Regions from separate parts of the Alkaliphilus crotonatoxidans genome, predicted to be linked through region 3. Evidence: riboswitches for the same ligand, from Rfam matches in the RefSeq annotation. Region 3 holds a riboswitch; each other region holds the start of a gene.
What was found. A riboswitch is a leader RNA that binds a small molecule or an ion and turns the genes downstream of it on or off. The one in region 3 is predicted to bind cyclic di-GMP.
Positions count from the first base shown of each region.

Region 1 (9,939 bases), on a different contig from region 3:
TTTTCTATGTACTCCTTGACCGAGACAGAAATGACCTCAGCCACCTTGACAATATCATTATTTTCTAAATTTATTTCAAAATACCCACTATCGATCTTGTTAATATCAATCAGGTTATTGACTAACCTTAGCAAACGATAACAATTTTGCTGCATCATATTAATCTTTTTATTGATCTTAAGCTCTAAGGGGGAAAGGGAGTCATCCTTTAAATAGAGCCCAATTAATTGTAGGGTGCCCAATATCACATTTAAAGGGGTTTTGAATTCATGGGCAATATTGGAGAGCAGCTCTGTCCTTAAGCGATCATATTCCAAGGTTTCAGCCAAAAACCGTTCCTTCTCCTCTATATGCCTTTTTAATTCCTCATTCTTTTTTCGTTCAGTAATATCATGCAGCGTGCAAATAATACCGCAGTTTTCACAATAGGGAATACCCAACGCCAATATTTCCACATTTAACATACCATCAAAGATAGTACGAAGCCTGGTCTCAAACAATACCCTTTCAGATCTCCCCTGTTTCTTAAGTAACTTACTGATCGGCTTCTGATCCTCGGGAAATATAAAATCTAAAAAAGACCTGCCTATTAAATCCTGGGGCCCGTTGGCACCAACCAATTTAATGGCAGCATAATTGGCATAGATAATTTTTTCACCGTGGAGAACAATAGCACCATTTGGTAAGGCCTCCATCAGACGCTGGTAAAGGGCCTCGCTTTGCAGCAGTTTAATTTCCATCTCTCGATTTAAGCCCGATAAATTCCGCCCCATCACCAGAACCGACCTAAGCTCATTATTCTCACCGATTTCAGGATATATATCAAAAACAAATTGACTGCTTTCCCTATGTATTTCGAAAAATTGGTGTTCTCCTTTTTCAACAGCTCTTTTTAAAGCTTGAAGAAAAGCATCTTTAAATTTTGTGGTTACCTTCAGCTCTGAAATTCTTTTGCCAATTACATCCTGCTTATTTAATTTAAAAAACGTCTCTGCTGCCCCATTAACATACTCAAATTGAAAGATTGGGTTTAAGCAGGCCACAAAATCCCTTGTATTTTCTGCCAGTAAAGTAAACTTCCCCTGCCGTTTCTCGATATATTCTTTTTCTTTAGTTTTGTCAATAGTATGTACAAGACAGGTAACATAGTCGGGTTCATGACTGAATATTGAAATGTTAACCCATTCCTTTAAGCTATTACTGTAGGCTTCAATATTTAGGTTTTTTCCAGTTTTAATTACTCTTTGGCAGGTATTCAACCAACTGCTCCAATGGTCATGGAAAACAACCTTGGTTACCCTTGCACCCAATACATCTTTTTTCTGCTTCTGCAGCATATTCAGTAAAGCATCATTCGCTTCTAATATAAGGCAATCATGTACTCGATCTGATTCATCATACAATACCCTCAAATGTACATATCCTGTTCCCAAGCCTCCATATAACAAGGTTTTATTTGCAATTTCCATTTCAGCTTTATAGACACTCAAATTGATCCCTCCCGGTTCTTGAAAGATTTTATGTTAAAGATAGTTAATTTTTCCTTGGCTTCCCTTCAACAGATTTATAACCAATTATTATAAACAATAATCTATAATTCCATGATTTGTTACAAATTCCCTTCATTTTATTCTAAAAAGAAAACATTAATCTAAAGATATCCTTTTTTAAACACAAGGTTGAAGTCAAAAAAGCAAAGGACCCGGGGCGTATTTCGAATTTCAAATTTCCCAGGGTCAATGCCTGATACAAAATTTACTTCATGTTAATTATTTTTTTCTTCAGCCACTCTACCAATTGATCGATCTCTTGAAATCGAACATTGGGAGAATAGAAGGCTTCTATATAATCATGGTTCATTTTTGTCTTTTTTAATTGCTCGAATACCTGATTAAGAAGCTCTTGGACATATTTTTGGGCTGTTTGAATTTCCTCATGATATTGCTTCAATATGGTATCTTCTAAGTAATCATCCATATCAATTACCCGTTTCGCTGTGCTGGAGCCATGCCCCGTTACAGCCAGACCAATTTCAGGCACAGTAATGGTTTCTATCCATTTAGGGTCCATCGGATGATGATAAAATTCAACCATAAGACCCTTTTCTAAAAATTTTTCGGCAATCTTATTAAGGATCCTTGTTTTTTGAACCAGGGAGCTACCAAGGAGTACAAAGCGCTTTTCAATGGAAGCCAGATAGGTTTCTGCATAGTGTATATGTCCATGGAAGGTATAGGCACTGCCAAAAAGGTGTCTTTCCTTGGGCACAGAGTTTCGCTTTTTGTGGCCCCTCACTATTTTACTGATAAATTCTTCTATTTCCGTTGCCGCCATTCTTGAATTCGCTGCTTCTTGGTAAATCCACTCCAGATCATCCTGTATAAGCCTTGCTGCCTTTAAATATTTGTACACACGCTTATAGATTTTTCCGTTTGCATCGATGGCCTTAATAATTTCCTGTCTATCCTTAACCAATGCCTCCTGATTCCAATATTGGCCTAAGTGAAGGATTTCTTCTACAGCTCCCGGGTACTTAGGGTCAATCACATGGGGGGCTGTACCATCAATAAAAGCCACCCCTAAAGCATTAATTACAATGGCATCTAAGCTCTCAGGATCAGCCGAACAGTGATGAAACTCTACATCGTATCCCCTATCCACCATAAAGCTGCCAATATTTTTCATCAGCTGAGACTTCCCTACCCCTGGGCCTCCCTTTAGTAAATAGACCCGACTGGCCTCCTTTAGGTCAATTACATATTGATAATAAGAGTAAAAGCCCTCTGCCGTATTGCCACCGGGGAATAATCGTTTAATGCTTCCCTTCTTCATTGCCTCTCCTCCTCTTAACTAATCAATTCATTCTATCCTATTCCTCCTGGGCTAAAGGTGTGTTTATTTATATACAAGAATTTAATATACCTAATTTCTGCCTTGGTGGCGGTAGCAGTTTATTTTGCCCGCAACAACCTGTTATTATTATTTAAGCTGTTAAATTACTATACTTATATTTCATTGTTGAATTTTGTTATTATACCTGCATTTGTCTTTATTGGTATTTTTCTTAAATGGGCTAAGGGCTGTCGGTAAAAACCTATAAAGATAATCAAAGCGAAGCCTCTTTTTCTATACAATAAAAAAAACCCCCTAATTCAGCATCATAGGTCACTACCAAACATATCATGGATAGCCTGGCCAACCCATTGATCTATGAATTTAGGGATTTAAGTACTGTGCTTTTTACTGCGATCATTTTTTAGATAATTTTTATAAATTCATCCACCAGCAGGGGATCAAATTGTGTACCACGATGTCTTTTTAATTCGGTTATTCCCTCTCCCTTTGTTAACTTCTTACGGTATTCTCTCTCTGAAGTCATGGCATCATAGGAATCGGCTATGGTTACGATTCGCGTTAATAACGGAATTTCTGTTCCTGCTAAACCATCGGGGTACCCCTTACCGTCATACCGTTCATGGTGATTTCTAATGATCGGCAGGGCAGGCTGTAAAAAACTTAAGCTGCTAATCATGGCGCTTCCCTTTACAGAGTGACTTTTAATCATGCTATATTCCTGGTGAGTCAACATGCCCTTCTTTAGTAAAATATCATTGGGTATCGCTAATTTACCTATATCATGAAGTATACTGCCATACTTTAGAATATCCAGCTCTGCTTTTGTCAGATTTAGGTGATGACCAAGCCTTAAGCTATATTTCATAACCCGTTCACTATGCCCCTTTGTGTAGGGGTCCTTTATATTCATCGCCATAACCAAGGAAATTATCATTTCAAAATAGGTTTTCCTTTCCCTTTCCATAAGCTGTTCATTATCCACTATTACTGCATCCATTTTAGTATCCTCTGCTAAAAAGTTAACAAACCCTGCTATCCTTTTTTCTTCTAAGGCGGGTAAATACAACAGCTTTTCAATACCTGCTTCTTTACTTAATTGATTATTAAAAGCCCCTGAGCTATGTTTAAAATCATAACTATGAATAATCCTTAGCTCCTGATTATTTATTATTTGCCGATAGCATGGCTCCCCTTGACTAATTATAACTGGCAAAGCTTTCTCCCCTTTAAGGTTCCTTAACCCATTTATCTTAAAGGAATTATTTACAAGAAATATGGCTGTTTGATCAACACTTAAGAATTCATCCGTACTGAAAATCATCTCATTTAAGAGTTGATTGAACCCTTTGGACTGAAATAGCCTTTCTAAACTGTAATTCCAGTCTTCATAGGAGGCCTGTAGTTCTTCATCCCGATACGAGACTACACCAATAGTTTTATCATGTTGATTGGTTATTTCAATCTTATTACCTCGATTATCTGTCATTTTCAGGGTGTTATCCCCTTTGTCTGCTTTCATTTTGCTGACCAAGCCTGTAACAACCTCGGCAAGATTGCCGATAATTTTATTAAGGTCTAATAATAAAGTAATGATTATGCTCAATAATATGGTATAAAATGAAATTAAAAAAGAGATCAATACTCGATTACTAAAATATAAAAATATTAAAAAGCAAATCAGTAGCAGAAACGTATTGGTTAATAATATTTTTGATTTTATCTTCAATCCCATACCGTACCCCTTACCCTGCATTTTATTATCGAGTCATGGGTTCACCAATAAAAAAAGCGCCTAGTTCATTTTCCCTAGGTGCTATATGTTAAATTTACAAAAAAATATAAATTTTACAGCAACCTGGCAATCATGGAAGTTAACCCTCTTTAGACCCATAGCTTTGCGTCCTTACCTTTCGATAAGTTTGCCAAATTTTATTTAATTTCATAAAAATATACTACATATATAATATATAGTAAATTAGTTCAAATGTATAGGTTTTTTTGTATACTTTTGTTATTTATTTAAACATTCAGTCGTTTTATGTCTAATTAATAGTCAAAAAAAGAGACTTATTTTAAGTCTCGCAACAATAAATTCTATTTATATGGCTGCAATTCTATAGAATCTACCCAAATTGGATTTCTAAAGCCTACGATCTCTAACTTAATTTCTTCCATGCTTACCTTTGGTAACTCCAAATAAACCAGCTTCCAATCATCTTGAACTGTAACAGATTGAGAAAATTCTTCACGGTGCTGTAAATTTCCTTGATTATAAACCATAAGCCGGAGCTTTAAGTTTTCCTCCTGACTGGTTTTAATCAGCATTGAAAGCGTTTCATATTCCTTTGCGTAGAAATTTCTCAGCGTAAAGGTCGGTGAAAGATTCTGATCATTTACAAGCTTGAAGGAGTAGGGTCCCTCATTAAACAGATTAACATCCTTTATAATATTATTTTGCCCCTGGGTGGACAGCGTAAAATATTCGTTATTCTGCGTAATGTTGGCCTCCCTTCCATCCTCCTCTGTATCAAATTTTACCTCCAGTGCCTCAATATGGGGTTCACTCCATTCCCCATTGTTTTGTTGATCCATAATTTTTAAGCTTATGGTATAGGTCCCCTCTTGATTAAAGGATAATTTAGGCTCTCTGTTATCTGAAGTTTGAATGACCTTTCCTTCATAACTGATTTCCCATAGATAGGCCTCGATTGTTTCTTCTCCGGAACCACTGCTTTCATTAACAAGTATCCAATAGGGAGGTTCTTCCTCAATTCGAAAATAAGCCCTGACCTGGCCACCTACAGGGGTATATTCATCTCCCTGAAGGGTCCGTTCAGGCAACCACTTGATGAGACTTGATACACCATAGGCCCCCACCGTTAGCAATAAAAGGATTGCAGCAACTACTGGCCACCGGAAGGTTTTTTTCTCAGGCCGGGGCTGCTCATCTATTTCCCGGTAGGCCTTCATCGGAACTTCTTCAGTCAAGTTATTATCAATACCTTCCATACAATAATGATAAATATAGAGCTTGCGAAAGGTTGCCAGGGCTTCTTTAAGGCTTATATCAGGCTTAGCCTTTAAATCCTCTATAAAAAATTGTACTTCTGCCAAAAGAAGCTCTTCCTGCCTTAATTGACGATATTCAAAGAAAATAATTTTACTTAATACAGAAGAAAGCTTTTCTCCTATGTTAAAGCTACCTGCCAGGTTATAGCCCTCTTCAACGACGATCAGTTCATCAACCGCAAGATTTTCATCCTTGACCACCAGCTGTGCTTCATCAATTAATATATTTTTAAGGGGCAAAGCCAGGAAATCATATTTTGAAATGGCATTTAAATATTGGAAGGCTAAGTCCATACGTTGTTTGATGGGAACGTAATTTTCTTCTAAATAAACCAGCAACGGTTCAGCATCCAATACTCGAGTGGCAATAATCAGCTCTTCCCCTCGCCTTTCTAAATGAATTAAATTCGCCATCGCTGAAGCCAATTCTTCTGTCTCCATTAGATGAATTAACTCCTGATCTTTAACAACATTTAGTACCACAGCATGACTGTCAATTTCTTTTTCTGTTGCAATGTAAATATCTTGATGGGCTGTTGTTTTAAAGCTCTCTAATATATTAAATTTTTCATGATAAAAATTGGGCATCCTGAATCATCCTTACTTTTGTCAAAATTAAAAGCCATATTCGTCAAAATACGACAAAACTATATAGTTATATCGTATGATTTTTGCTTTAATTGATAAATGAGTCCATTGTATCATTTATTCCACATAGGATGCACAATTCCTTCTTCTAAAACATCAATTGTTGGAGAAAGTCTTTTAATTCGATCCATTATCTGATGACGCTCCTGTCCCTTGTCTAAATACCTGACAATTCCAAAATCTATTTTACCAGGCCAAACCTTAACTTCTTCGATTTGATTGTTCGACAAGGAAAGCTCTAAAGCCATTATATGATTGGCCTCCGGGCGTCTGCTATTGGTGAATAAGAAGTTGCCCAGCGAAAAAGCAGTAAGCTCCCTTTTATCTGACCACTTCAATTCTTGAATCACATGGGGGTGACACCCTATAATGATGTTAGCTCCTGCCTCCCTTAACCCTTTTTCCAGGTTGATTTGATCTTCATTGGGCTCTTCTGCCAATTCTTCTCCCCAATGAAGAAATACAATCACGTAGTCTACCTGCCCACTATAAGCCTTAATATGGCTTATTAGGGGTTCAAAGCTATAGGCTGTAGCCATTCCAGGTCGATTGGCATCAGCTCGCCATTCTGCCACGGGAATAACCCTTGACGCAGCAAAAATAGCGATGGATAGATCATTTTTCTCTAAAATATAGGGTCGGAAGGCCTCTTCCTCATTGTTGCCAATCCCTATATAATTATAGCCGGTACTATTTAAGTGGGCCAAGGTTTCATGCAGCGGACCATCCATACCATGATTATTAGCCAGGCTAAAAACAAGCTTTTCTTTTAAGGGTTCAAAAATCCTTAGCATGGCTGGGTCTGTTTGAAAGGAAAAGGTCTTTTCCATTAGTTCTCCACTGGTGCCGACGGCTGTTTCTAAATTGGCCACAATAAAATCCTTATCCTTTAAAATTGGCATAAATTCAGATAATGGATAATCAATTCCCCTTTGATTTATGACCTCTGCCACCCTGCCTGTCATCATGGAATCGCCTAAAAACATTATTTTTACTGTATCTGAAGCCTCTGGGGGCAAAATATTATCTGCCGGCGCTTCTTCCACGGGCTCTGGCCCATAGGGGTCTTGATGATAATTGGGGGCAGGAATCATTCTGCAGCTGATCAGTAGTGCCGCTATGCTCATAATCATTATTAAGGTGATTAATTGTTTCATTGCTTTATTCCTCTTCAATTCTTATTTTTGTTACTCATAAATTGTACGTTTATCGTTTAACCCTTCAGGCTATAAAAAACGACAATCCAATTATATCAATAAATTGATAAGCCAGTCTATTCCATATTAACCCTGCCCTTGGTGGTTCAAATAAATGATAGCAATAACCCTTAAGATTAGCCCTGTCTTTTATTATATCAACCATATAATATGATTACAATTTAAGCTAATTTTTGATTCCGCCCATGAACAAGCCAGGTAGCCTTTGTAGGAAAAAAACAAACGGCCGTAGCAATTATCCCCGGCTGACTTATCATATGGAACAGGCATTTTTAGAAGGGTTCAAATTGGGTGCACAATTAATGCCGGAGGTTTTGGAGGTGGGAAAAGATGCCTGCTTTTGATATGGCAAAGCGGATTCGAGGGCAGTATTTGGATCAAAACTCTCCACCCCTTGAGGATTCGCTGGCAAGAATACAGGCGTTTACACTGTCACAGGATATTGCCGACGAATGTGTACTGCACGATTTGATGTATGTCTAAAAGATAGCCGCCCCGCTGATTTACAGTCATCAGGGCGGCTTTACTTATGGAAAATCGAGCGGTATAACTTCCGTAAATCAAATTAGTTACATTCAATCCTCAAATATGGGTTCAATATGCTCTCTAATAAGTTCTATTCTGTCCTTAGCATCCGGTATAAAAAGAGAAGCGATGGAAATCACCATTTTTTGCTTCGTATTGATGTAAATTACATTCCCACCGTCTCCCAAGGCGGCGTAAATATGTTCTTTATCATCAATAACCCACCATAGGTAGCCATAAGACAACGTTTCCCAGTGGCTATGCCCCTTGGTGCTTTCATCTATCCACTCAGGCGGTACGATTTGTTTGCCCTGCCATATGCCGCCATCTAAATATAGCTGCCCCATTTTCGCCATATCTGCGGGTGTTAGAAAGAGTCCCCAGCTTGCCGTATTAATTCCCTGTGGGTCTACTACCCAGCCACGAGTGTTCTTATCACTCATAACGGCGAAATGCTCTTCTTGATTATGCAATACAATATTTTGAGGAACATTGATTTTCAACAGCGAGAATAAATTTTCCGTAGCAAAGTTAAGTATTGATTGTCCCGTAGCTTTTGCCAGAATGCCAGACAAAATATGGGTACCACCGATAGCAGAATAATTGAAATCTCCGATTGGTTTGTCCCCACCTAATAAATCAAGTGCATCCTGAATCGGGTTTTGGCTTGTGAAGAACTTTTCATACGGCTCCGTATCGTATTTATAAGGGGCGGTCATAGTCAGCATATCTTTGATCGTGATACGCTTTATCGTTTCTTCACCCTTGGCTATCGTATAATCAGGGAAAAAGTCTAATACTTTCTGGTTGACACTTTTAATATTCCCCCTATGAATGGCAATACCAAGCAGTGCTGAAAAAACACTCTTCGTTACCGAATACACATGGGTAGCATGATTGGCTGTATACCCGTTAAAGTATTTTTCATATACCTCTTCACCGTTTTTGCGCATAACTATGCCAGTAATATTGTTATAATTATTGTTAATTATCTTTTCAAGCATTTTAATTTTCTCATGATTCATATGTTATAATTTCCTCCTTTGCTTTATGAAGGATATCCTCAAATAAAGCATAATGCCATTAAAAATTGATTGCAAGAACTTTTTTTACTTTTTATTTTACTGGACAATTCCTTGAAATCGAGCTATCATAGATTGACGGTAATTAAATATCGTCACATATAGGGAGACTGAAGAAAACAGTAGAACAGCTTCAAGCTGCACTTGACCGAAAAATAGAATATACCAAAAAACTCAACAAGAAAATTGACCTCATGAGAGAACAGCTAAAAGAGCGTATTACCATACAGGAGCATGAAAAGATGCAAGAGCCTATCGCCATATCGGGGCCGCATTTTCGCGTATCGTCGCCCGGTGATCAGATTGATTTGATACATCCGTCAACGGGTAAAAAGCACACCCTGATCGTGCAGGAATACGAACGGCAGGAGTTGTCCGCCGAGCATTTCAACAACCCCAATCACGAGTTTCCAACACACTACATCATAATGAGTTATACGATTTCTCCTGATTTTCCTGACCGATCTTTTATGATAACAGATTGCGCACGGGGCGACCGACCCCGGCAAAAATACGCCGACCCAAAGGCACCGCAGGCAACC
Region 1 is NZ_BAAHXS010000001.1:64,411-74,349, reverse strand. Features, by position in the region: gene ACYQ1I_RS00325 (ATP-binding protein) at 1-1,490, opposite strand, end outside; gene ACYQ1I_RS00320 (ATPase) at 1,756-2,832, opposite strand; gene ACYQ1I_RS00315 (HD-GYP domain-containing protein) at 3,257-4,459, opposite strand; cyclic di-GMP riboswitch class I at 4,703-4,790, opposite strand; gene ACYQ1I_RS00310 (PKD domain-containing protein) at 4,951-6,513, opposite strand; gene ACYQ1I_RS00305 (CapA family protein) at 6,627-7,730, opposite strand; gene ACYQ1I_RS00300 (hypothetical protein) at 8,121-8,273, shown strand; gene ACYQ1I_RS00295 (serine hydrolase domain-containing protein) at 8,366-9,340, opposite strand; gene ACYQ1I_RS00290 (hypothetical protein) at 9,592-9,939, shown strand, end outside.
Region 1: it holds a riboswitch for cyclic di-GMP, as region 3 does, so the genes downstream of both, ACYQ1I_RS00315 (HD-GYP domain-containing protein) here and ACYQ1I_RS14745 (transglutaminase-like domain-containing protein) in region 3, are expected to answer to the same signal.

Region 2 (9,939 bases), on a different contig from region 3:
AACGATGAAAGGCTCCTTTAATATGGTGAATATCCTTATAAAAATCCAGATGATCCTCGTCAATATTCAAAATAATTCCAATAAAGGGGTTGAATTTTAGAAAGCTCTCAACATATTCGCAGGCTTCCGTAATAAAATGCTGACTTTCACCAATTTTGATATTCCCGCCAATTTCGTCCAATTCTCCACCAACCATGATGGTAGGGTCCAGCTTGGCATATTCCATCACAAGGGATAATAAAGATGTGGTAGTGGTCTTTCCGTGACTTCCAGCAACTGCAATGGCACGGTCATACATCTTCATAATGAGCCCAAGCATGTGGGCTCGATCAATCTGAGGAATACCCAGCCTTTCTGCCTCCTGGCGTTCACAATTATCTGCCTTAACGGCAGCTGTATAGACAACTAAATCAGCGTCCCTGACATTTTCACACTGATGGCTTAAAAAAATCTGCGCCCCATGACTTCTTAGCTTTTCAATTATGTTAGATTCCTTAATATCTGAGCCGGAAACATGATAGCCATGCTTAAGCAGGATTTCTGCTATTGCACTCATACTGATTCCACCGATACCAATTAAATGAATACGTTGTATTTGGTGGTTTAGATCAAAAGAAATCAAAATCTTCACTCCTCTATCTAAAAAATTATTGCTGTAATAATATTTTTGCCCAAAAAAAGCATATTCTATGATGCTTCACAGGAAATTCATGATACACAGTTAAATAATATGTGATGCTATATTGTATCATAACATAAAAAAATTGTGTAATCACTAAAAAACTTCGATATTTTACCTGATGAATAAGATAATATACTTTTTTATAAAAAATACTTGATTTTTTTCTTTACACCATCTAAAATAAGAAAATATAGGAATATATTTCCTTGTAATAATTTTCATATGTTTGGTGAAAAAGGCAAACCAGTCGAAAGATTGGGACGCAAAGTCAGGAATCTAAGGTATGCATATACGATGATCGTCCGACTGCCACAGTTTAAATTGTGGCAGTTTTTTTATATCATTTTTGTACTATAAAGTTTACGGAGCTAATAAAATATTTAAGGCACAAACGTAAAGGGCAAACCAGTTCGAAAGGCTGGGACGCAAAGTTAGGAATCTAAGGTATGAATCAATACGATGATTGTCCTGCTGCCGCAAAATCGTGCGGCAGTTTTTTGTTTTTGATGGAATGTTAGTCATACCAGACCTAATAAAATATAAAGCGACATACTTAATAATTAATTTATGTTTTAATGATTCAATTGGTACCTAGTACCCTGCCTCATTTAAGCTAATAGATTATCCCTGTCCAAATTTGCCACAGCTCTTATCTCGCCTTTTAAAGGACACAAGTTACTAGAAAAGCAATTTTGCTTCAATAAAACTATATTAAAAAGGGAGGAAGTGAAGGAATGGTAAGAAAAAAAATCAGGAGAAGGAGCTTTAGCCTGATTATTGCCCTACTGGTGGCCTTGATGTTTATGCCCAGCATAGCCTATGGAAATAGCCAATATTACCGCTGGGATGGAACGGGTACCAGGGGCTCAGATTCAAACACCTATCTTTTCCATGTAAGACAGTATAGTAATGGCAAGTATGTAGGGTCAACCATTTATGTCTACTGTGCAGACGAAACCGTCAGGGCACGACAGGATGTTGACTATCGGCTGATCAAGCTTGAAGATGCCGAGTCCATTGGCATCAATGAAGCTAAAGCCAACAAGCTAAGGGCCATAGCCCATGGCTCATACCCCAATATCAGCCTGAATGATTTAAAGAAGGCTGTAGGAAATGTAAACAGCTTAACCCAGGCCCAGGCAATTACTGCAACACAATATGCAATATGGAATCAGACCAACAATTATAGCCCTACCTATTTTCAATTATTAAATCGTAATGTAAAGCGGGTATATGAGTATTTAAAGTCACTGCCCGGTATACCGGCCGCTGATCACCCTGCCGATGTGGGAATCACAAACGTAGCCATTGGCCCAAATGCAGAGGAAGATGTGGAAATTACCTTTAGCTATGGGGCGGATCAAACCAATTACGACGGCAGCTATATTGAGTTAAATCATCAGTACAGTATTGATTTGCAGGGGGTTTATCCAGGAGCAGAGGAAACCGTCAACACTGATAAAGGTATAAAAACAGTAAAAATAACGATTCCCGCTGAGGAATTTCAAGCGGACATCGATTTTCAAGTAGAAGTGAAAGGACATCAAAAAGTCTATGACGCTTTGATTCTACTGCCGGTGGGAGGCGTGAAGCAGTCTCAGACTTTAATAGGCATTACAGGGATGGAAGCTGGAATCGCCCTTTCTGCCATGACCAAGCTTTATTATGAATATACGCCGCCAACCGGAAAAATAACAGTCAATAAGGTTGTTTATGATCATGATAATACAATTGTAGAAGAAGACCAGACTGACTTTACCGTCCATATTTCAGGGCCACAGGGCTATAATGAAATACATACGGTCAGTGCTGGCCGTTCATTGGAAATAGAAAACCTGCCCCTGGGTGAGTACTTGATAACCGAAATTAATATACCCGAAGAATATATACCGATATATGAAATATCACCCGCCGATGGAAGAATTTTATTAACAATTGGAGCCCTGGAAGGTAGCGTTTATGTTTATAATACCAGGGTTCAACCAGAAGACCCGGAAGATCCCGAGGATCCAGAAGACCCAGAGGATCCAGAAGACCCAGAGGATCCAGAAGACCCTGAAGATCCAGAAGATCCAGAAGATCCCGAGGATCCAGAAGATCCCGAAGACCCCGAGGATCCTGAAGATCCGGAAGACCCCGAAGATCCAGAAGACCCAGAAGATCCAGAAGACCCTGAGGATCCAGAAGACCCAGAAGATCCCGAAGACCCTGAAGATCCCGAAGATCCTGAAGATCCAGAAGATCCTGAAGATCCCGAAGATCCAGAAGACCCAGAAGATCCCGAAGATCCAGAAGACCCAGAAGATCCAGAAGACCCAGAGGATCCAGAAGACCCTGAAGATCCTGAAGACCCCGAAGATCCTGAAGACCCTGAAGACCCTGAAGATCCTGAAGACCCTGAAGATCCAGAAGACCCAGAAGATCCAGAAGATCCTGAAGACCCCGAAGACCCTGAAGATCCAGAAGATCCTGAAGACCCCGAAGATCCAGAAGACCCAGAAGATCCTGAAGACCCCGAAGACCCTGAAGATCCAGAAGATCCTGAAGACCCCGAAGATCCAGAAGACCCAGAGGATCCAGAAGATCCAGAGGATCCAGAAGATCCCGAAGATCCTGAAGACCCTGAAGATCCAGAGGATCCAGAAGATCCAGAAGATCCAGAGGAACCAGATAATAACAATCCAGGTCGGGATAGAGACAGGGATAGAGATAGGAACAGAGATAGATCCAACACCCCAATTAGGAGGTCTAACCCAAAACCTGAAACCGTTGAAGAGGTAGAAGAAATAATAGAAGAAGAACCTATTCCCCAGGGTGTACCAGAGGTGGAAATAGTAGAAGATATAATAGAGGTAGAAGAAGTAGAGGAAGTTGAAGAAGAGCCCGAAATGATTATTCTTGACGAAGAAATTCCCTTGGGCCCCGTAGCGTTGCCCAAAACCGGTGAAAGATCTCCCTATCTGTTTTATGGACTGGGAACTTTAATCAGTGCATTGGGTATTAGGCTCAGAAGAAAATAATTAAATAAAAAGATATTCAAATTTAATTAAGGGCTGGGATAATTATGTTCCAGCCCTTTTTCCAAAGGAAGGATGCCGCCATGAAAAAACTGTCAACCTTAATCATTGTCATGGGACTCATCATAGCTGCTTATCCCCTGTTGGAAAGGGGGTATTGGTGGTATAGCCAGCAAAAACTGCTGGAGGATTTTGAGGAACACATCACTTTAGAAGCAGCTGCCATGGAAGCATATTATGAGTTAGAAACCATTTTTAATGATGAAATGGAGCAGGATCAGGGACTGGTAAGTCCGACAAACCCGCCTGACCAACAGGAAGAGGAAAAGCCCATCGAGGTGTCGGCACTTGATACAATAGGAAGGATACTAATTCAAAAGATAGAATTAAATCTACCGATTCTGGCTGGTGCAACAAATCGAAATTTAAAAATGGGGGCAGCTCAAATTGAAGGAACTACCACCATTGGCGAAATTGGCAACACGGCTTTGGCAGGCCATAGGAGCCATACCTTTGGACGCTTATTTAATCGATTGGATGAGCTGGAACCCGGAGACATGATTCTTATTGAAACGATTAATGGCATTTACGAGTATGAAGTCTACGAGAAAAAGGTTGTACTGCCCGAGGATGTTTCTGTATTGAATCGAAACAACCAAGACCGGGTGCTTACCCTAATAACCTGTACACCCCTCTATACTGCCAGTCATAGGTTGATCATTCATGCAAAGCAAACAGAGACGTAGCAGTAATTCCTTATATGGCTTGATTTTAATCGGTGTAGTAATTGGTTTAGCTTGAAAATCCTGAAGAAAAGCAATAAAATGATAAATAGAAGTATAAATTCTAATGTTAAGGAAAAAATCAACGGAAATGTTAAGGTAAGAACGTAGGTTATGGTTAATTTTTTACCGAATGTTCATATTTATATTTTTTTCAGGAATGGGGCAATTCCCTATAATAAAATGACTTTGGAGGATGGTTATGAGCAAGCTAAAGAGGAATGAGCGAATAGCAGCCATGGTAAAAATCTTAAGTGATCAACCTAATAAAGTATTTACACTGAATTATTTTACAGAAAAATTCAATTCAGCCAAGTCTACCATTAGCGAAGATATTGTCATTGTGAAGCAAACAATGGAAAAAATGGAGCTGGGAAAAATTGAAACCCTTTCTGGAGCCGCCGGGGGTGTGAAGTTTATTCCCCAAACCAACAAGAAGCAAAACAAAGAAATATTAGAAATGATTGCTGAAAAGCTAAGCCAGGGCGATCGGATACTTCCCGGGGGCTTTTTATACATGACTGATGTGATCTATTCTCCCCATCTGATTCATCATATCGGTGAAATATTTGCCAGTCAATTTGATTATAAACATGTTGATTATATCGTCACCGTAGAGACCAAGGGAATACCCCTGGCCCTAATGGTAGCCCGGGCCATGAATCGGCCTTTGGTGATATTAAGAAGAGACAGCAAGGTGACGGAAGGTTCAACGGTGAGTATTAATTATATTTCAGGATCAAGTGGGAAAATTCAGCGGATGTCCCTTTCACGCCGGGCCATCAAGCCAGGCGCTCGGGTAATTATTATAGATGATTTTATGAAGGCCGGGGGAACTGCCAAGGGGATGAAGGATATGATGAAGGAATTTGATGCAGAGGTAGAAGGGGTAGGGGTGCTAATTGCAACAAAAACACCTGCTGAAAAGCTAATTAATGACTATCGTGCCCTGTTAATTTTAGAAGAAGTAAGGGAGTCAGATCAGTTTATTCAGATGGTACCGAACCCAGACCTGATATAATGCAGATACAATTTAAAAAAAATCCACCAACGACAAAAAAATTCTGAAAACTTGCAATATTATTGCAGGAAATTTGTCCTAAATGGAGAATAGTCCATAATAATATGCATTTTGCAGTATGACAGATGGAAGGTGGTGAGGGACAATGCAAGTGACTGATGTGAGAATTAGAAAGGTAGCAACGGAAGGGAAAATGAAGGCTATTGTTTCTGTAACGTTTGATGAGGAATTTGTTGTACATGATATTAAAATTATTGAAGGTCAAAATGGACTATTTATTGCGATGCCCAGTCGAAAAATGGGGGAAGGTGACTTTAGAGACATCGCCCATCCAATCAACTCGGAAACAAGATCTAAAATTCAGGATGCAATCTTCAGTGAGTATGAAAAAATGGGAGACGAGCTTGAGGGAGCAGTTGGAGAGTAAGAAAAATAAAAAGGGGCCATGGGGGTCCCTTTTATTTGCGGTCAAAATGATATAATGATATAAAGTGATGTTTTAGGGCAGACTTTTTTTATTATATAAAGGTTTTTTGATTTAGGGGTTTTTTATTTAGTCAAAATATAATAAACTATATAGGGGAAATTAGAAGTAAATCGATAAGAATTTACGCTTAAAATATAAATTAGAGGTGAAATAATGGAACTTAAAGCAATCATACTGGCTGCAGGTGAAGGGAAGCGAATGAAATCCCAGCTTCCCAAGGTGCTCCACAGGGTTTGCGGACAAACCATGCTGCAACATGTTGTTGACGCTGCTGAAGATGCTGAGGTAGATGAGTGCATTGTGGTGGTGGGTCATGGGGCCGAGGAAGTAAAAAATAGCCTAAAGCCCCATATTAAGACGGTTTTACAGGAGGTTCAGCTGGGAACTGGTCACGCCCTTGGTATGACCCGAGAGCTCCTTTCTGAGGATGGCTTGGTGCTGGTACTCAATGGTGATGGCCCCTTAATTACCGGTGAAACCCTAAAAAATCTGCTTAAGACCCATGTTTCAGAACAGTATAGTGCTACGGTTTTAACAACAGAGCTGATGAATCCCCATGGCTATGGCCGAATTGTGCGGGATCATGCCAATCAGCTAAAGGAAATTGTAGAGGAAAAGGATACAACACCTGACGAGAAAAAAATTAAAGAAATTAATTCCGGGATTTATTGCTTTAACTCAAGGGAATTGAAGGAAGCCCTGCCTCTGCTAAAGAATGATAATGCCCAGAAGGAGTATTACCTGACCGATGTCCTCTCAATCATGAAGGGAAAGGGCCTTTCGGTGGGGCTTTATCAAGTCGATGACCCTCAAGAAATTATGGCGGTGAACGATCGGGTACAGCTGGCCCAGGTAGAGGCTGTCATGCGAAGAAGGATTAATCATGGGCATATGAGAAATGGCGTTACCATTATTAATCCCGAGGTTACCTATATAGAAAAGGGAGCCCAAATCGGACAAGACACCATTATTTACCCTGGTACCAGTATATCAAGGGAAACCACCATTGGGGAAGGCTGTAAAATCGGGCCTGATACCCAAATCCGGTATTCCCATATTGGTCAAGGGGTAGAAATTAACCATTCTGTTGTCATAGAAAGCAATATAGATGATTATTCTACCCTGGGGCCCTATGCCTATTTAAGGCCCAATAGCAGGGTTGGAAAGCATGTCAAGATAGGAGACTTTGTTGAATTGAAAAATGCTTCTATCGGGGATTATTCCAAGGCATCTCATTTAGCCTATATCGGTGATGCCGAGGTGGGTTCAAAGGTGAATATCGGCTGTGGGGTGGTTTTTGTCAATTATGACGGGAAAAACAAGCATAAGACCGTCGTTGAAGATGGTGCCTTTGTTGGCAGTAATGCCAACCTGATTGCCCCTGTGGTTGTAAAGAAAAATGGCTATGTGGCCAGTGGTTCAACCATTACCGATGAGGTGCCCGAAGGGGCCCTGGCGGTGGCCCGGGGGCGACAGGAAAACAAGCATGGCTGGGTAGAAAAGAAGGGCCTATTAAAAAAAGATAAGTAAGTATTGTCAATTTAACAAGGAGGATTACAGTTAATGAACACCAGTGGAAGTGAAATTAAAATCTTTTCTGGAAATGCCAATCTGGAATTGGCTGAGGAAATTGCAAGAACTATCGGGGTTCCCCTGGGAAATGCCGAGGTAACCACCTTCAGTGACGGTGAAATTGCTGTCAATATTAATGAAACCGTCAGGGGAACAGATCTATATGTGGTACAGCCAACCTGCCCCCCTGTTAATGATCATCTAATGGAGCTTTTAATCATGATCGATGCCTTTAAGAGGGCGTCAGCCGGAAGAATTACTGCGGTACTTCCCTATTACGGCTATGCAAGACAAGACAGAAAGGCCAAGGCAAGGGATCCAATTACTGCAAAGCTCTTGGCAGATATCATCACGACGGCCGGTGCCGACCGGGTGTTGACCATGGACCTGCACGCTGCCCAAATTCAAGGCTATTTTAACATTCCTGTTGACCATCTACAGGGAGTACCCATTCTTGCAAAATATTTCTTAGAAAAGAACCTAAAGGATGTGGTAGTCGTCTCTCCAGACCTGGGGAGTGTTACCCGGGCAAGAAATTTTGCTAATCATCTGGATGCACCCATTGCTATTATTGACAAGAGAAGGCCAAAGGCCAATGTGTCTGAAATTATGAACATAATTGGTGAAATTGAAGGCAAAACAGTTATTCTGGTGGATGACTTAATTGATACGGCAGGAACCATCACCAATGCCGCCAATGCCCTGAAGGAATTTGGCGCAGTTGAGGTCTATGCCTGCTGTACTCACCCGGTATTGTCTGGGCCTGCGCTGGAAAGAATAGAAAATTCAGCTATTAAAGAGCTGATCATCACCAATACTATTAAGCTTCCCGAGGAAAAGCAAAGTGATAAAATTAAGGCAATTTCAGTAGCACCGGTTTTTGCAGAAGCAATTTTACGTATTTATAAAAACATCTCAGTCAGTAAGCTTTTTGATTAGACGAAAACCCCTTTTTTTCGCAGGTGAAAATTTCGGCACCCTTATGTATCTTGTATACATGCCTGCTGATTTTCAATACCTCGAATAAGAGGGGCTTTTAATCAAACTGGTGACTTTTTGCTTATGGCCGGCGGCCCCCATTAGGAGGTGAAAAACATGTATATTGTTGTAGGTCTTGGGAATCCAGGAAAAAAGTATGAGGGCACTAGACATAATGTGGGCTTTCACACCGTTGATCTATTGGCTGATCGCTTAAATATAAAGGTAAACAAGCTAAAGTACAAGGCATTGATCGGAGAAGGGCATATCGGTATGGAAAGGGTTCTTTTAGTCAAGCCCCAAACCTTCATGAATCTTAGTGGACAAAGTGTAATGGAGCTGATACAATTTTATAAAATTGATTTAGAGCAGCTAATCGTCATTTACGATGATATCGATGTGAAGACAGGTGCCCTTAGAATAAGGGAAAAGGGCAGTGCCGGCAGTCACAACGGAATGAAAAATATTATTTATCTCCTTAAGGAGGATCGCTTCCCCAGAATCAGAATTGGAGTAGGAAAGCCCGAAGGGGGAGATTTGGCGGACTATGTATTGGGTCGCTTTTCAAAGGAAGAAGCAGGCCCTGTTAAGGAGGCCATTGAACGGGCTGCCTTGGCGGTAGAGACCATTATCAGCGATAATCTGCAGCTGGCCATGAATAAGTATAATGGATAAGGTGAAGGATATAGAAAAAAAGGAGTAGAGAAATGTTCATCCTTTCGGGTATATTGGCAGCTTTTTTCGCTTATCTATTAAATAAGGTCATACTGAAGCGCTTTGGCGGAAACAGTCTGATCATGATTGTTCCGTTGGCGGAAGAATTGATAAAAACTCTTGCAGCAATGGTAATCAATAGAAACATTTTAGCTACCCATATTGTATTTGGGATCATAGAAGGTGGGTATGACATATTTAATTCCCCTAAAAAAATAGGAAAACTGGCAGCCTTGGCCAGTATACTCAGTCATAGCCTCTTTGGATACATCACCCTGCTGGTCTTTAATCGAAGCCAATCCATTTTTATTGCTATTCTGGTGGCCTGGCTGTTTCATAGTGGGTGGAACTGGTATATAACTAAATATCTATAATGTAAATGTAATCATAATTTAAAAGCCTGGGTTTCAAATCCGGGCTAAAGATGCTGACTATTTTTACAGCAAATTATGTAACTTTATTAAAGGGCGGTGTCATGAGGGTGAAGAATCTACTGCTTACACCTATAGAAAATTCCATACAGTACAATCAATTGATCGGAGCCTTTAAATCTCGAAAAACCCCGGTTTATCTCCATGGCTTGAATGAATCACAAAAATCCCATATGATTTACGGGCTGTATCAGGCCCTGAAGAAGCCCATCTGTCTGATTACCCACAATGAGCTGGAAGCCCGGGAACTGTACC
Region 2 is NZ_BAAHXS010000004.1:988,374-998,312, forward strand. Features, by position in the region: gene murC (UDP-N-acetylmuramate--L-alanine ligase) at 1-622, opposite strand, end outside; cyclic di-GMP riboswitch class I at 910-996, shown strand; cyclic di-GMP riboswitch class I at 1,072-1,161, shown strand; gene ACYQ1I_RS07310 (thioester domain-containing protein) at 1,417-3,702, shown strand; gene ACYQ1I_RS07315 (class D sortase) at 3,783-4,445, shown strand; gene purR (pur operon repressor) at 4,684-5,502, shown strand; gene spoVG (septation regulator SpoVG) at 5,648-5,929, shown strand; gene glmU (bifunctional UDP-N-acetylglucosamine diphosphorylase/glucosamine-1-phosphate N-acetyltransferase GlmU) at 6,143-7,519, shown strand; gene ACYQ1I_RS07335 (ribose-phosphate diphosphokinase) at 7,553-8,500, shown strand; gene pth (aminoacyl-tRNA hydrolase) at 8,657-9,214, shown strand; gene ACYQ1I_RS07345 (hypothetical protein) at 9,247-9,627, shown strand; gene mfd (transcription-repair coupling factor) at 9,735-9,939, shown strand, end outside.
Region 2: it holds a riboswitch for cyclic di-GMP, as region 3 does, so the genes downstream of both, ACYQ1I_RS07310 (thioester domain-containing protein) here and ACYQ1I_RS14745 (transglutaminase-like domain-containing protein) in region 3, are expected to answer to the same signal.

Region 3 (9,939 bases):
ACAGCAAATAAGATGGCTATAGAAGGGGTGTATAGGATGCAGTGGAATATACATGATTTAGCATTGACAGACCATATCGGGAACCCAATGGACCATAAATTGTCTTTAGAGATTTTTGCCCATTCAATTGATGTAGCCATTATATCTGCTCAAATAGCTGGTGAAATAGAGCTGCCCGATCAACAGAAGCACGAATTGTTTGAAAGTGCCTTATATCATGATATTGGCAAAAGCAGAATACCACCCTCTATCCTCTATAAAAAAGGAAGGCTTACAGTAGAGGAATGGAGAACTATGAAACAGCATTGCCTTTATTCAGAGGCTTTATACTTAAAAATGCAGCTGAAAATAAAGGACAAAAATGTAAAAATCGCTAAAGCCCTGCGTTACCACCATGAGAACTGGGATGGCACAGGATATCCGGAGGGATTAAAGGGAAATGAAATTCCTCTATATAGCAGAATTATCCGTATTGCAGACATATTTGATGCTATTACGCAGCCCAGAGTATACAGGCCCTATAAAATTAAAAATACAATGTCAGTATTAGAGCGGATGAAGCGAAAGGAAATAGACCCCTTTATTTATGAAAGAAGCAAAAAAATATTAGAACAAGCTTTAAATGAAAGATTTCTTGCTAATCAAGCCAATTGGAAGGACTAGGTTAAAAAAAGGAGGAGTATTGAGAAAAAAGATAACAAAATTGTTAATAAAAAAACATAAAAAGTATCTTAATATATAATTTTATGGTATAATTTGTCTTATATTAGCAAATTGTCTGTCATATGTATTTTGATAGATTAGGCCATGGTATCATATCTTATACCATAATTAAATAAGTTTAATTTCTTAATTTTACTATAGGGAGGGTGGTGCTTAGCAATGGAAATAGAAGAGTTAGGGAAATTGCTCAATCGATTAGAGCCGCTGGAGCTGATTTTAAAACAAAATCTGATGAAACATAAAAATTTTGATACTGATTATACAAAGGATAAAATAGAAGGCTATGGCAATAAAGCATCATTCTTAGAAACTCAGCACAAAATTTTAGATGATATTATTTTGAATGCTTTTTCAAACGATTCTAATGACTTGGATGAGAATAAGGTACTCATTACGAAGCAACCCAGATTCACCCATGTTCCATTCCATCAACATGACTACTTAGAAATTATTTATGTTTTTCAGGGAGCGTGTCGCCTATATATAGAAGACCAGACCAATGAAATTCAACTAACCCAAGGGCAGCTTTGCTTTATTAATCCTGAAACAACCCATGCCTTAGGGATCCTTGGAGCCGGCGATATTGTCTTAAATATAGCAATCACGTCTTCCTTTCAGGATACAGTGTATACGGCTATGGTTTATTCTAACGATCATGCTGATCAGAGCTTTATAAATGAATGGTTTTATCAAAAGCATTTTCAAAAATATATGGTGATGAATGTAGCATCCAAGAAGTCCCAGCATACCCTTGAGGTAATTCTGATGGAATATTATGGGGGTGATTTGTTAAAGGATGATAAAATTAAATGCCTATTTATAATCTTTTTTTCAGAGCTGGAAAAGCTCCACCAAGATAGTCTTCAAGAGAGTGAAGTAGGTATTATTAGTGAAAGAATGAATGATATACTGGAATATATTTGGAAAAATATCAAGACTGTGAAGCTGGCAGATGTTGCAAAGGAGTTTGGATATCATCCAGCCTATGTAAGTCAAATGATTTATGAAAAGACCAATCGGAGCTTTGGTGAATGGGTAGTCGATACACGCTTAAAAATTGCCTGTGGTATGTTGGTTTTTAGGAAAATTGCAATACATAAGGTGGCAGCAGAGGTAGGATATAAGAACCCCGATCAATTTAATAAAGTATTTAAAGAGAAATATGGAATTTCTCCTGAAATATACAGAAAAACCAAGGGAATGAGTAATGGTGATTTAACTCGTTATGTTGAAGAAGCAATTATATATAAAGATAGGGCCAATATTATTGGGCAGCCTTAATCAGAAAAATGTTTTTATAAATTAATAATGTGGTATAATGAAATCAGTAAAATAATTAAACGAAAAAAGAACTTCTCACCGACAATAGCAAACCAACGGAAACGTTGGGACGCAAAGCTAAAGGGCCTACTCGAAAGAAAGGCAGCCTAGCCACCGAAGGATTAGTTTTTGTTGTTTTTGATCTATAGCTTTTCACCGACAATGGCAAACCAATGGAAACGTTGGGACGCAAAGCCATAGGGCCCACTCGAAAGAAGGGCAGCCTGGCTACCGAAGGGAGAGTTATCTATGAAAAAGACTTTAATCATTATGACTGTCGTCTTCTTTATATTTGCTAATATTTTTACATATGGTGCAGAAGCCCAAATTATTAGTACTGAAAACATCAATAGGGGGATTGTATCTGTTTTTTATGGACAAGCCCATCACAAAGAAATGCGGGTTTTAATTGAAAAGGACGGACAACGCTTCAGTTATCGTCTTGATGGTGAAAAAAAAGAGCGGTTTCCTTTACAGATGGGAAACGGAGCATATATTGTAAGATTAATGGAAAATACCGAAGGCAATAAATATAGGGAGATATTAAAGCAGGAAATTAAAGTAAACCTGGCAGATGATAAGATAATCTATCTAAACTCTATTCAGGAAATAAAATGGGATTCATCTTCAAAGGCAGTACAAAAAGCTTCGGAATTAACTGAAAACTTAACTGCTGATATAGATAAGGTGAGGGCAATCTATGAATATATCATTCATGAAATTGAGTATGATTATAAAAAGGCTGCTAATACTTCGTCCCATTATTTGCCTGATATTGATCATATCTTCGATACCAAGCTAGGGATATGCTATGATTATGCGTCATTATTTGCAGCCATGTTAAGAAGCCAGGGAATACCGACTCAGCTGGTCAAGGGGTATGCTTCCAATATTAATGAATATCATGCCTGGAATGAGGTTTATATCGAAGCCCTGGGGGGCTGGGTCATAATCGATACAACACAGGACGCACAATTAATAAAAAGTAATTTGAGGCCTGACATGATAAAAAGCCCTTCTGACTTTAACAGGACAAGCCATATATAGAATCGTTATTGTTCCACCCAACCGGGTGGAGTTTTTATTATTAAATTCCAGTTATATCTGGGTGATTCCGTTGTCATCAGTCATAAGATCAACCGATATTGCCTCCTTATTATGCCTTGCTTTATGGCAATTTCAACTCAGGGGAAACACAAGTTTTAACTGTAACAGGGTACTGGCACCACGTAAATTGGGGTGGGTTTTAATAATGATTGATTAATAGCTAATATGTAAAGGTATAAATGAACTATATAAACTGCAATAGAAAAAGCTTATCTTCGGTCGTCATATTGCTCGATATGGATTCTCCTCGTTCTTACTAGATGAAAATTTTCTCAGAATAACCCAAGCTTTAACTGACTAGGTACTTGCAATATGTAGGTTTGCTTTTCTTTTATATATAAATTTTTTTACATAAAAAGGGTTTTTTAAGATCATAACGAATAAATTAATTACAACTGAATTTTTCAGAAATTTCCAAAAACCATAAAAAGGCAATTTACGCCATTATTTTAAAACCAAAATGGTTTTGAGTGAGAATGAATTTAAGGAGGTTTTTATGATGTACAAAAAACTATTCATACCTGGTCCAGTCAATGTAACCCCCGATGTACTTGAAAAAATGGCCACACCCATGATTGGTCACCGTACCAAAGATGCCTCTGTTCTGCAAAGAAGTATCTCAGACAAAATGAGAAGACTGATGTATACTGAAAATGAAATATTGCTTTCCACTTCCTCAGGCAGCGGCTTGATGGAAGGAGCCATTCGTTCCTGTACTAGGCGAAGGGCTGCGGTTTTTTCTGTAGGGGCCTTTGGGGATCGCTGGTTTAAAATGGCCAAGGCTAATGGGGTGCCGGCTGATTTATTCTCCGCTGAGCTGGGAAAGGCAACAACGGCTGAAATGGTTGAATCTGCCCTCTCTACCGGTAAATATGATTTAATCACCATTACCCATAATGAAACCTCAACAGGAGTGATGAATCCTGTTGAGGAAATTGCAGCGGTTGTTAAAAAATATCCCGATGTAATATTCTGTTTAGACACCGTCAGCTCATTGGGGGGAACCAAATTACCCGTTGATGAGCTGGGGGTTGATATTTGCATCACCTCCTCACAAAAATGCCTGGGACTCCCCCCGGGAATTGCCATCTGCTCCATCTCCCAAAAAGCCCTGGAAGCTGCAAAGCAGGTTGAAAACAGAGGATTATATTTTGACCTGCTGGAACTTTACAACTACATTCAGAAAGGAGATTATCAGTATCCCTCTACCCCCAGCCTTTCCCATATGTTTGCTTTAGATTATCAATTGGATAAAATCCTTGAAGAGGGTCTTGAAAACAGATTTGCCAGACATCTTGCCATGGCAAAATATGTTCGGCAATGGGCCGTTGAAAACTTTGCAATGCTTACTGAAGAAAAGTATGCCTCCAACACCCTTACAACGGTTAAGAATACAAAGGGCATAGATGTAAAAGAGCTGAATAATCAGCTGGGTCAAAGAGGATATATGATATCTAATGGCTATGGAGATTTAAAGGATAAAACCTTCCGTATCGCCCACATGGCAGAAACAACCCTAGAGGAGATTAAGGAATTATTAGCTTTAATCGATGAATTGATTTAAAGAATCTATTTCATTAAAAGGGAGGAAGTCAGTATGTGCAAAATACTAGTAAATGATGCCATAGAAAAAAAATCCCTAGAAGAAATTGCCCAAATAGGTATTGAATTAACCCTTCATCACTATGAAAGGGAAGAATTAATGGAAAAGATTAAGGAGTTTGATGGAATTATTATTCGATCAGCCACCAGAATCGATAAAGATATCATCGATGCAGCCCTAAAAACAGGTAAATTAAAGCTAATTGTACGGGCCGGAGTAGGGCTTGATAACGTAGATGTGGATTACGCCGTATCTAATGGATTGATAGTAAAAAATACACCCGATTCCAGCAAGATTTCAGTGGCAGAACTGGCCATTGGGCATATGATAACCCTTGCCCGCAGCCTGCATCACACCAATAGAACCATGCAGGAAGGAAAGTGGCTGAAAAAACAATACCAGGGAATTGAAGTGGAGGGTAAAACCCTTGGCATAATCGGGTTTGGAAGAATCGGCCAGACCACTGCCCAAAAAGCTGCCGCCCTGGGAATGAAGGTGATTTATAATGATAGGATGCGTTCCCCAAATCATCAGGGGGAATTTGAATATGTAACAAAGGAAGAACTGCTGCAAAGATCAGATTTTATATCCTTGCATGTCCCCTTTAACAAAGAGGAAGGGCCTGTGCTGGCAAAGCGGGAATTTGATATGATGAAGGATGGCGTATATCTAATTAATTGTGCCAGGGGAGGCGTAATTTGCGAAAAAACCCTGTTAGAGGCCCTTGATTCAGGGAAGGTGGCTGGAGCCGCCCTGGATGTATTTGAAGAGGAGCCTGTGAAAAATGGGGCCATTTACCGGCATGAAAAAATATCCTTAAGCCCCCATATAGGGGCCTCAACTGAGGAAGCCCAAGAACGAATTGGTGAAGAAATCGTAAAAATCGTCAGTAGCTTTTATAAAGAGGAGTGGTTAAATGGCAATTGTGAAACCCTTTCAAGCTGTTAGGCCTAACCCCCATTTGGCCCATAGGGTAGTAGCCCTGCCCTATGATGTCATGAGTCGTGAGGAGGCAAAGGAGTTGGCAGCAGGAAATCCCTATAGCTTTTTACATGTAAGTCGTTCGGAAATAGATTTAGAGGATACGGTGAAGCCCTATGAGCCTGTCGTTTACCAGAAGGCATCGGCCAATTTAAAGGAAATGATAAATACTGGGGTACTTATTCAGGATCAGGTACCGGCATATTATATCTACAGGCAAATTATGAATGGAAGGGCCCAAACGGGAATTGTCGCCTGTGCATCCATCGATGAATATACCGGCAATATTATTAAAAAGCATGAATTTACCAGGCCAGAAAAGGAAATCGATAGAATTAATCATTTTGATTATTGTAATGCCAATACAGAACCGGTTTTCTTTGCATATCGATCCAGGATTGAAATTCAAAATATAATTCAACAGTGGACCTTGACCCATCAGCCGGTATATGATTTTACGACGGAAGATGGCATTAGCCATATGGTATGGGTCCTAGACGATATAGAGAAAGTAAAGGCCCTGGAAGCCTACTTCAAGAAAGTAGATTATCTGTATATTGCCGATGGTCATCATAGAACCGCCTCGGCAGCTAAAGTTGGTCTGAAAAGAAGGGAACAAAACCCCCATTATATAGGAACAGAGGAATTTAATTATTTTATGACGGTGATCTTCCCCGACGAAGAATTGCTGATTATGGATTATAATCGGGTAGTGAAGGATCTGAACGGTTTAACCACTGAAGCATTTCTTGATCGAGTTAAACAATTCTTTGACCTATCGCCCTATGAGGAACAGGGCCCCTGTAAGCCTACAGAACGCCATAGCTTTGGTATGTATCTGGCGGAAGGCTGGTACAGGCTGACAGCCAAGGAAGCAATCATTAATGAAAATGATCCGGTGGAACGATTAGACGTAAGTATTTTACAGAAAAATTTGCTGCAGCCAATTTTGGGAATTGAAAATCCCAGAACAGATAAACGGATCGACTTTGTTGGAGGAATACGGGGACTCAAGGAGCTGGAAAGAAGAGTAGCAACAGATATGAAGGTGGCCTTTTCCTTATATCCCCCCTCCATGGAGGAGCTATTGGCCATTGCCGATGCAGGAGAGGTCATGCCCCCTAAATCCACCTGGTTTGAGCCAAAGCTAAGGAGTGGACTATTTATACATCTATTATAATTGATAATCATAAGACAGTGGCCTGGTGTTTGGCAGGCACACTGTCTTTTTCTTTCAGTATAGAGGGAAGAATAATCAGAAATATTAAATAAAACACAATTTTTTCTTGACCTACTTGTACGTACAGGTTATAATAAAAATATAATTAAACCTGTACGTACATGTTGCTGTAATTTTGAAAAGGTTTTCAAAGGCATAATCTATCTATTCATACTCAATATTTTAGAGAAGGAGGGTTCTTTATGAGTAAATACGCCAATGACGTCAAAGAATTAGTAAAACACATTGGGGGGAAGGAAAACATTGTAACGGTTTCCCATTGTGCTACAAGAATGCGCTTTGTGTTGAGTGACCCGAAAAAAGCCGACATTAAAAGTATCGAAACCATTGGAATGGTAAAGGGAACCTTTACCCAGGCAGGACAGTTTCAGGTCATTATCGGAAACGAGGTGGCGTCCTTTTACAATGAATTTATTCGACAGACCGGCTTGAAGGAGGCCAACAAGGAAGATACAAAAATAGCAGGACGTCAAAACATGAGCTTACTCCAAAGACTTATTTCTCATTTAGGTGAAATTTTTGCTCCCCTGATTCCAGCTATTGTAGTAGGGGGGCTGATCCTTGGCTTCCGTAATGTAATCGGTGATATCAAGATGTTTCAGGAGGGTACCAGAACCCTGGTGGAAATATCTCAATTTTGGGCAGGTATGCATCATTTTCTATGGTTAATCGGTGAAGCAATCTTCCACTTCTTGCCCGTAGGGATCACCTGGTCTATTTCAAAGAAAATGGGAACTACACAGATTCTAGGAATTGTTTTAGGTATTACCCTGGTTTCTCCCCAATTACTGAATGCCTATGGGGTAGCAGGAGGCGCAGAGGCACCCTTCTGGGATTTTGGATTCGTACAAATTAATATGATTGGTTATCAAGCCCAGGTTATACCGGCAATTTTAGCAGGATTTTTATTAAGCACCATTGAACTGAAGCTTCGTGATGTAGTGCCCAGCTATATTTCAATGATTGTTGTACCCTTCTTGGCCTTGGTACCAACGGTTTTAATTGCCCATGTGGTATTGGGACCCATCGGCTGGAAAATCGGTGCAGCTATTTCCAGCGTAGTATACGCAGGGTTAACCTCAGCCTTTGGCTGGCTGTTTGCCGCTATTTTTGGCTTTAGCTACGCTCCGCTGGTTATCACTGGTCTGCACCATATGACCAATGCCATAGACCTTCAGCTTATGAGTGAACTTGGCGGAACCAACCTGTGGCCTATGATTGCCCTCTCTAACATTGCCCAGGGCTCTGCTGTTTTAGCCATGATTTATTTGAATAGGGATAACGAGGAAGAAAAACAGGTATCCATTCCTGCTGCTATTTCCTGCTATCTTGGGGTAACAGAGCCTGCTATGTTTGGTATTAATTTAAAATATGGATACCCCTTCCTGGCTGCAATGATTGGTTCGGCCCTGGCGGCGGTATTGTCGGTGGGTGCAGGTGTAATGGCTAACTCCATTGGAGTGGGGGGAATCCCAGGAATCCTGTCGATTCAGCCCAGATTTATGCTGATCTTTGCCATTGCTATGGTAATAGCCATCATCGTACCATTTGCTTTAACAATTTTCTTTAATAAACGAAAAATTACCCTTGGAAGCAAAAATAAAGCAACAGCCTAGGTTTATATTTAGGAGAAATCGATAAAAGGAAGGAACCTCGTGATCCTTCTTTTTATCATTTATGTTAGACGGGGTCAAAGGTGGCATCTGCTTTGCCGGGGAATAGAAATGTGAAAGCATAAACCTTAAGTTCTTATCAGATTAGACAGAAGCACATAACTAAAGGAGCCGATCGATATGAAGAATTTTAAAAAAAGCGTAGTCTATCAAATCTACCCAAAGTCCTTTTACGACTCCAACGGCGACGGATTCGGAGATTTAAACGGTGTGACACAAAAATTAGATTATTTAAAATATCTAGGAGTAGATTATATCTGGCTGACCCCCTTTTATATTTCCCCCCAAAGGGATAATGGCTACGATGTGGCCGATTATCAAGAAATTGATCCTCGTTTTGGAACCATGGCGGATTTCGATGCACTTGTCAAAAAAGCAGAAAAAATGGGTATCGGAGTAATGCTGGATATGGTTTTCAACCATACCTCCACTTCCCATCCTTGGTTTCAAAGAGCAATGGAGGGCGATGAGTATTTCAAGAACTTTTATATCTTTAAGGAGCCCAAGGATGGAGGGGAGCCGACCAATTGGCTTTCCAAATTTGGAGGTTCTGCCTGGGAGTATGTAGAAGAATTCGACCAGTATTATCTTCATCTATTCGATGTGACCCAGGCCGATCTTAACTGGGAGAATTCTGCCCTAAGAAGGGAAATATATAAAATCGTAGATTTTTGGATTGAAAAAGGAGTGAAGGGCTTTCGACTGGATGTAATTAACCTGATTTCCAAGCCCCAAGAATTTCAGGATGACCCCGATGGTGACGGTCGAAGATTTTACACCGATGGGCCCTGCATTCATGACTATTTAAAGGAATTGAATCGAGAGACCTTTGGGAAGCACCCCGATATCATTACGGTTGGTGAAATGTCCTCTACAACCATCGATCATTGTATTAAATACTCAAACCCCGGGGAAAAGGAGCTATCAATGGTTTTTAACTTTCATCATTTAAAGGTGGATTATGAAAATGGGGATAAATGGACCCTAATGGATTTCGATTTGATTGCCCTGAAAAAAATATTGAATGAGTGGCAATTGGGGATACAGCAGGGAAATGGTTGGAATGCAGTTTTCTGGTGTAATCATGATCAGCCAAGGGCGGTATCTCGATTTGGAGATGATGAAAGATATCATCAAGAATCAGCCAAAATGCTGGCCACAGCCATTCATTTACTGCGGGGGACCCCCTATATTTATCAGGGAGAGGAATTTGGCATGACCAATCCCCATTTTAATAAGATAAAGCAGTATAATGACGTAGAATCAATTAATCACTACCATATTTTAAGGGA
Region 3 is NZ_BAAHXS010000006.1:563,990-573,928, forward strand. Features, by position in the region: gene ACYQ1I_RS14735 (HD-GYP domain-containing protein) at 37-663, shown strand; gene ACYQ1I_RS14740 (AraC family transcriptional regulator) at 883-2,004, shown strand; cyclic di-GMP riboswitch class I at 2,081-2,162, shown strand; cyclic di-GMP riboswitch class I at 2,198-2,279, shown strand; gene ACYQ1I_RS14745 (transglutaminase-like domain-containing protein) at 2,293-3,090, shown strand; gene ACYQ1I_RS14750 (pyridoxal-phosphate-dependent aminotransferase family protein) at 3,650-4,714, shown strand; gene ACYQ1I_RS14755 (D-2-hydroxyacid dehydrogenase) at 4,748-5,701, shown strand; gene ACYQ1I_RS14760 (DUF1015 domain-containing protein) at 5,670-6,914, shown strand; gene treP (PTS system trehalose-specific EIIBC component) at 7,157-8,590, shown strand; gene treC (alpha,alpha-phosphotrehalase) at 8,768-9,939, shown strand, end outside.